2 regions of the Enterococcus sp. PLH-Efm8 genome follow, and region 2 is predicted to be linked to the other one. Evidence: predicted binding sites of a transcription regulator. Region 2 holds the regulator's gene; the other holds the start of a gene.
What was found. Region 2 encodes NrdR, which represses ribonucleotide reductase genes. Its sites were predicted from a motif close to ACACNATATATNGTGT; they were not measured.
Positions count from the first base shown of each region.

Region 1: ACIFUW_RS01065 (deoxynucleoside kinase) is a predicted target of NrdR. The motif match lies at 1,987-2,002, and genes of this name have one in related genera.

Region 1 is NZ_CP172568.1:212,966-216,388, reverse strand. Features, by position in the region: gene ACIFUW_RS01075 (pentapeptide repeat-containing protein) at 1-316, shown strand, start outside; gene ACIFUW_RS01070 (magnesium transporter CorA family protein) at 318-1,223, opposite strand; gene ACIFUW_RS01065 (deoxynucleoside kinase) at 1,308-1,967, opposite strand; gene mvk (mevalonate kinase) at 2,283-3,227, shown strand; gene mvaD (diphosphomevalonate decarboxylase) at 3,220-3,423, shown strand, end outside.
Region 2 is NZ_CP172568.1:1,507,302-1,510,724, forward strand. Features, by position in the region: gene dnaI (primosomal protein DnaI) at 1-14, opposite strand, end outside; gene ACIFUW_RS07530 (replication initiation and membrane attachment family protein) at 14-1,387, opposite strand; gene nrdR (transcriptional regulator NrdR) at 1,410-1,901, opposite strand; gene ACIFUW_RS07540 (hypothetical protein) at 2,213-2,545, opposite strand; gene coaE (dephospho-CoA kinase) at 2,597-3,226, opposite strand; gene mutM (DNA-formamidopyrimidine glycosylase) at 3,190-3,423, opposite strand, start outside.

The DNA.
Region 1 (3,423 bases), 1.3 Mb from region 2:
TCTTCGAGACTGTACTTTCACTGATTGTATTGCTTCGATGGCTTCCTTTAGTAGTACAAACTTGAAAGCTGTCTCCTTCGATCATTGTCAATTAGAAGACAGCGAATTTTATGAGGTCACTTGGAAAAACCTTTTTTTGTCTGACAATCAGTTAACCGGTTCGAACTGGTTTCGAACTTCTCTGAAGGGATTAGACTTTACGACTAATTTCTTCACAACAATCGCTTTATCTCAAGATTCTTTGGCGGGACTAATCGTCAATCAAGAGCAAGCACTTGTGATCGCCCAAGCCCTTGGTTTGCAGATCAAAGACTAGATCAACGAATCCGCCGCCACAGTGCAATAAGCATCCAAATAGATAAGACCAAACTGATGATCAAGGCGATTTCCCATCCGAAAACGGAATGGGTAAAGGGTAACTGGAGATTCATTCCGAAGAATCCTGTCACAATAGTTGGAACGGTCAAGATCAGCGACCAGACCGTCAAAAATTTCATCGTGTCATTCAAGTTGTTATTCAGCAAATTATTATAAGTGCCAGAGAGCTGGTCTAAAATCTGCGAAGCTAAGTTCGTCATTTCAACTGCTTGTCGTGCTTCGATCAGTGCATCGTCCAACTCTTCTTTTTCCTTTTCTGACAACTTGCGATAAATAGCCAGTGCCTTGATTTGTTCTAAAAGTACTACATTTTGTTTTGTTCCTGTAACTAAGTAAACCAAACCGATCTCTAAATCTGAAAGTTGCAGCAGATTCTTGTTCGTTGTTTTTTCTCTTAATTTCAGATTAAGCCGCTGACGTTCACTATTCACTTCCTCGATTAAAGGAAAAAAGGAATCAGAAATCAAAAACAATGTACGAAACAATAAACTGTATACACTCATGTCTGGCATCCGTTCCAAAAGCGATCGAATTAGTCGAATCACGTACTCGGTATTCGGCGTGGTAAATGTAAACAAACCGTCTTCTTTTAAAATAAAAGCGATAGGACTAGTTTCATAATGATTATCGACTTTTTGCTGGTGCGGAACATTTGATACAAGCAGTAACGCTTCATCAAAAGAATCGTACTCTACGCGCGCCCGTTCATTTTTATCTAGAGAATAAGTCAGCATCTCGTCACTAATGCCATATTCTTCTTTTAAGTTTTTAACAGCTAGCACATCGTTTTGCTGTACATTGATCCAAAAATTACGGTCTTGATTAAAATAGTGTTTTTCCCGCATACTCTATCCTCCTGACATTTGTTTCCAGTATAAAGAAAAAAGTCGCTCAAATAAAGGTTTACCCTTTATTTGAGCAACTGTAAATCAAATGGATACTTTGGTTTGGCGAATCTCTGCTAATTTTTCTTCGATCATTTTCAAGACTTCTTCTTTTGCTTGAGGATCTTCCACAAAATTATAGCGGTCTCCATCGATTTGGATTTTTGGACTTTCTTTGTATTCTTCATACCATTGATCATAACGTCTGTTCAATTCTTTGTAATAATCGTATAGACTTGGGTCAAAGGACAATTGTTCATACGAACGACCACGTTTTTCGATACGCTCTAACATCGTATCAAAAGATACACGAATATGAACTAATAAATCCGGATGTTTTTTATGGGCAGCATAGGGAAGTTCTTCCATCATGTTTTCCAGCAGTTCATCATACACACAAACTTCTGTTTCTGTTGCTCTTCCTAGATCTGCATTTAGATGGAAAAGCAGTGAATCTTCATAAATCGAACGGTCCAATACATTATTGTCATCTTTCATTGCTTGTTTGATGCTTGCAAAACGTTTATTCAAAAAATAAATTTGCAGCAAAAAAGCATACTGTTCAGGGTTTGCATAAAATAAGGGCAAGACTTCATTATCATCAATCGATTCATAAAATGCCTGACTATCAAAGTGTTCAGCCATCATTTCTGTTAAACTTGATTTTCCGGCACCAATTGTACCTGCTAAAACGATCACGCTCATTTACCTCCAGCTCACTTCATCACTAAATATTGTGTTTAACTCCAACCTTTTTTAAATATACCCCCAATATCTAGTAGTGTCAATTGTATTTTTTCTAGTCAAAGAAGAAAAAAAGTCAAAAAATTCTTAAGAAAAAAGTGTTTTTTCTTTAGAAAACGTATTCTTAGTTTTACTTCTGAGATGGTTTTAGTAAAATAAAGGAGGAATGTTTTTTGAGACCCTTAGTGGACAAAAAAATTCGTGAAGCAGCGCAACTCGTTTTGGGCGCTTTATTTTTTGCTTAAAAATCACTTTTACGTGAGAAGGAGTTAGATTATGGCAAACTATGGCCAAGGAGAATCAAGCGGAAAGATCATATTGATGGGCGAGCACGCGGTTGTTTATGGAGAACCAGCGATTGCCTTTCCTTTCTATGCAACAAAAGTCACCGCATTCCTTGAAGAGCTGGATGCAATGGACGATCAACTGGTTTCTTCCTACTATTCAGGAAATTTAGCCGAAGCTCCTCATGCATTAAAAAATATCAAAAAATTATTCATTCACTTAAAAAAACAGCATGACATCCAAAAAAACTTGCAACTGACCATTGAAAGCACGATTCCTGCTGAACGTGGAATGGGATCAAGCGCTGCAGTCGCCACAGCAGTCACTCGTGCTTTTTATGATTACTTAGCATTTCCTTTGTCTCGTGAAATACTATTAGAAAATGTCCAGCTTTCGGAAAAAATCGCCCACGGTAATCCTAGTGGAATCGATGCAGCCGCTACTAGCAGCTTGCAGCCGATTTATTTTACAAAAGGGCATCCTTTTGACTACTTTTCTTTGAACATCGATGCTTTTTTGATTGTCGCTGATACAGGAATCAAAGGACAAACAAGAGAAGCCGTCAAAGATGTCGCTCACCTCTTTGAAACCCAGCCTCATGAAACTGGACAAATGATCCAAAAATTAGGATACTTGACGAAGCAAGCAAAACAAGCAATCATTGAGAATTCACCAGAAACGTTGGCACAGACAATGGATGAATCACAGTCACTTCTGGAAAAGCTGACAATCAGCAATGATTTTCTTAATCTATTGATCCAAACAGCAAAAGATACCGGGGCATTGGGTGCCAAATTAACTGGCGGTGGACGCGGTGGCTGTATGATTGCATTAGCACAAACAAAAACAAAAGCCCAAGAAATCAGTCAAGCACTTGAAGATGCGGGTGCTGCTGAAACTTGGATACAAGGATTAGGAGTACATACCTATGTTTAAAGGCAAAGCACGCGCATATACCAACATTGCTCTAATCAAATATTGGGGTAAGAAAAATGAAGAACTCATCCTTCCAATGAACAACAGCCTTTCGTTAACATTGGATGCATTTTATACAGAGACAGAAGTCATCTTTTCTGATAGCTATATGGTAGATGAATTTTATCTAGATGGCACCTTACAAGACGAAAAAGCA
Region 2 (3,423 bases):
CCTACGTCTTCCACTAGATATCACCCTCCTTTTTTGCCAGGTATTCTTTAAAACGGCGGTCAATCTCTGCTTTTTTCTCGCTGCTGATCTGTTTTTCATCTTTTGGCTGGTTGACCCAATCAGGAAGCTTTTCCCGTCGAACATTTCGCTTGCCAGTTTGATAATTTGTTTGCTTCTTTTGTTTTGATTGTTTTGCTTGATTACTTATTTGCCGAATGTGCTGGATCGCTTCTTCTGCTGTGGCGATTTTCTTTTGTGCCCATTCATTTGCCACTGTATTTACATAACTGGCATTTAAGCTAGCATTATTCTTGATCACTAGTACATAATTCAGCAAAACATTGATCACGCTACTGGAAAGACCTGATTGAGAAACAAGATCTTGCAGTAACCAGTTTTCTTGTTTAGAAACATATCCGCCTTTTTCTGACTTGATTGCTTCCAGATATTTCATCGGTGGAATGCTCTGTGCTTCTTTTATCAGCTGAAGCGCTGCGTTTGTCAAATGTTCGTTTGACGAGGGTTCATTACTGTTTTCAGAAACCGCAACTGTTTCTTTTGTTTGCTTCACCGGACGTCTCTGCATTGCCAAAATGGCTTTTTGCAGTTCTTTTTCAGATACTTTTTGTTCACTAAAGTCATAAGATTGACTGATCAGTTCGCCAAGTGTCAATTCATCGAAACCGTAAAGCTGATGATACATGTCGACTTGTTTGATGATTGGATCATCAAGACTTGCAATATGTTTTTTTGCCAGCCAATCATTCAAAAACTGCCAATCGAATGTCGAATCTGCTTCAAGTAATGCTACTGATTCAGATTCTTCAAAAGATTTATTCAGCGATTCGATGTTTTCTTGATTAGCAGCGTACACTGCTTCATTGAAGCGATAAACATCTAAAAATTTTTTTGTGATTTTTTGATATCCCTCTGCTGTATGCCTTTTAGGTTCAAAGAATTGGGTAAGCTTCTGGAATCGTCGTTCACCAACTTTTTCCAGAAGAAGAAAAGCCAGAACAGAGTCTTTGAAAAATGCTTTAGGAATGAGTGGTTCTAACAGCTCATAAATAAAACGAGGTCCCAGATCACTATCTTCTTTAAAATAAACATCCAGTAAGCCGATTCCTTCTAGCTTTTTTCTTGCATCATAAAATTGCGGGATACCGCAGCCTAGACTACTAAGCAGATCTGCATGCATCCCTTCAGGACCTTTGCCAGATTCTTGAGAGATTTCTGATAACAGGGTGAAATAGATACTCAAGGCTTCTCCGCCGATTAGTGGCTGATAAAGATACAGCAAGGCGTTCTTGCTGTCTTCTCTCAGCGGAGCCGCTTTTCTTCCTTGGTAAATATTTTTTGGTTGAAGCTCTTTCCAAGCATTTTCCAAGGAAATGCCTCCTTTTTGTTTCTTAATTGTTTTCTTTATTATTCTCTTTATTATTTTCTTTTGCTTTATCCACGATATCTTGCAACTCTTTTAAGAAAACAGACATATCTTTGAACTGGCGATAAACACTTGCAAAACGAATATAAGCGATTTCGTCTAAATCAACTAAATCTTCCATCACATATTCACCAATTAGATTCGTCGATACTTCGTTTTCTCCGAGACTGCGTACGCGGTTTTCGACATGGTTGACGATTTGTTCCATTTGTTCCATAGCTACAGGTCTTTTTTCTGCTGAACGGATGAGTCCTCTTAAAATTTTATCGCGATTGAACTCTTCGCGTTCCCCGTTTTTCTTGATTACTAATAACGGAGCAGCTTCAATTCGTTCAAATGTAGTGAATCGGAACGAACAATTCTCACATTCGCGACGGCGACGGATCGCACGTCCATCATCTGCTTGACGGCTGTCGATTACTCGTGAATTATTATGTTGACATCTGGGACATCTCATTTTGTCTCACCTCTTGCATCGCATTTTATATAAAGGATGTGTCTTTCTTTACAACTAGTTGTATTATAACACGAAACAAATCACAAACGCGACTGTCCTACCCAAAAAACACGGATATAAGAACAATTTTTTCTACTTTCATGCGTAATTGTGTCCCCTGTCCTTACTAAATTTCAATTTTCCAATACTGATCACCTTGATTACTGAGAAATAACTTACACAAAAGCTGATTTAGTCATCTAGCACAAAAAACTTGAAGCAGATGAACACCTTCTCATCTGCTTCAAGTCACATCTCGATTTTTTACTATTTTATAACTTCTCTTCGATTCCTGTATAGTGTTTCATTCGCTGTTCCTCGATTTTTTGCTCATCGGGAATGTGGTCACTTTCTGGGAGCGGTGTTTTACTACGATCAGGTGTCGGATTTTTTCGTTCTTGAGTCAAATCTTGCCGCTTCGCTTCTTCTTCTGCCTGCTGGTCTTCTATTTCATCGATTCTTGCTTGGTACTGCTTTTCTTTTTCTTCTGCTGTTTCTGATTGCGTACGACCTTCATCGATTAGATTTTCTTTATTGAGCATCTCGCCGATTTTTTCTTTTGCGTTACCTACGACTTTATCCTTTTGATTTTTTAATGATCCCATCGCTATCCCTCACTTTCTATATACTCAGGATAGCAAAATTGACACAGATACTCAAAGAAAGCGATTAGCAAAAAGCCAATTTTCGATTTGTCCCACAAGTATTTCTTTTGTTCCATTGTTGTCGAACAAAATATCCGCACGCTGCTTTTTTTCTTCGATTGGAAGTTGACTACTAATTCTCTGCTGCGCTTGTTCTAGCGTCAGTTGATTACGTTTCATCAAACGCTGAAGCTGAGTTTCTGGCGTAGTATAAACGACAGCTACTGCATCCATATAGTGGTCATAATGACCTTCGTAGAGCAATGGGATATCTACAATTACTAAAGGATGATTGGAACTTAGAGAGGCGATTTGATCTTTTATCGCTTTTCGGATAAACGGATCTAATAGCTGATCAAGTTTTTGCCGTTTTTCCTTTGATGGAAAAACAATCATCCCAAGTTTCCCTCGATCTAGTTGCCCATCAGGCTGCAATACCTCTTGGCCAAACACTGATACAATTTTCCTCAGAGCAAGCGTTCCAGGCTCAACAGTTTCTCTGGCAATCACATCGCCATCGATCAAAGGAAATCCATGAGACTGAAAGACTTTGGCTGCCGTACTTTTACCGGTAGCTATTCCACCCGTCAAACCTAAAACAAATCCTACTTTGCGATTTTTAGCCTTTGACAATTCGGACAATAGTGCGTCCCCCTTTGTGCCACTTTTGTTTTCACGATCGGCGTTCCACAACGTATACATGGTTTGCCAGTTTGCTGATAGACATGCAGTGCTACTTGAAATCCGCCTGATTCTCCTAATGCATTCAAATAACTGCGAATCGTGGTACCTCCGGCTTCTATTGCACGATCCAAAACATCAATGATCGATAGACGTAA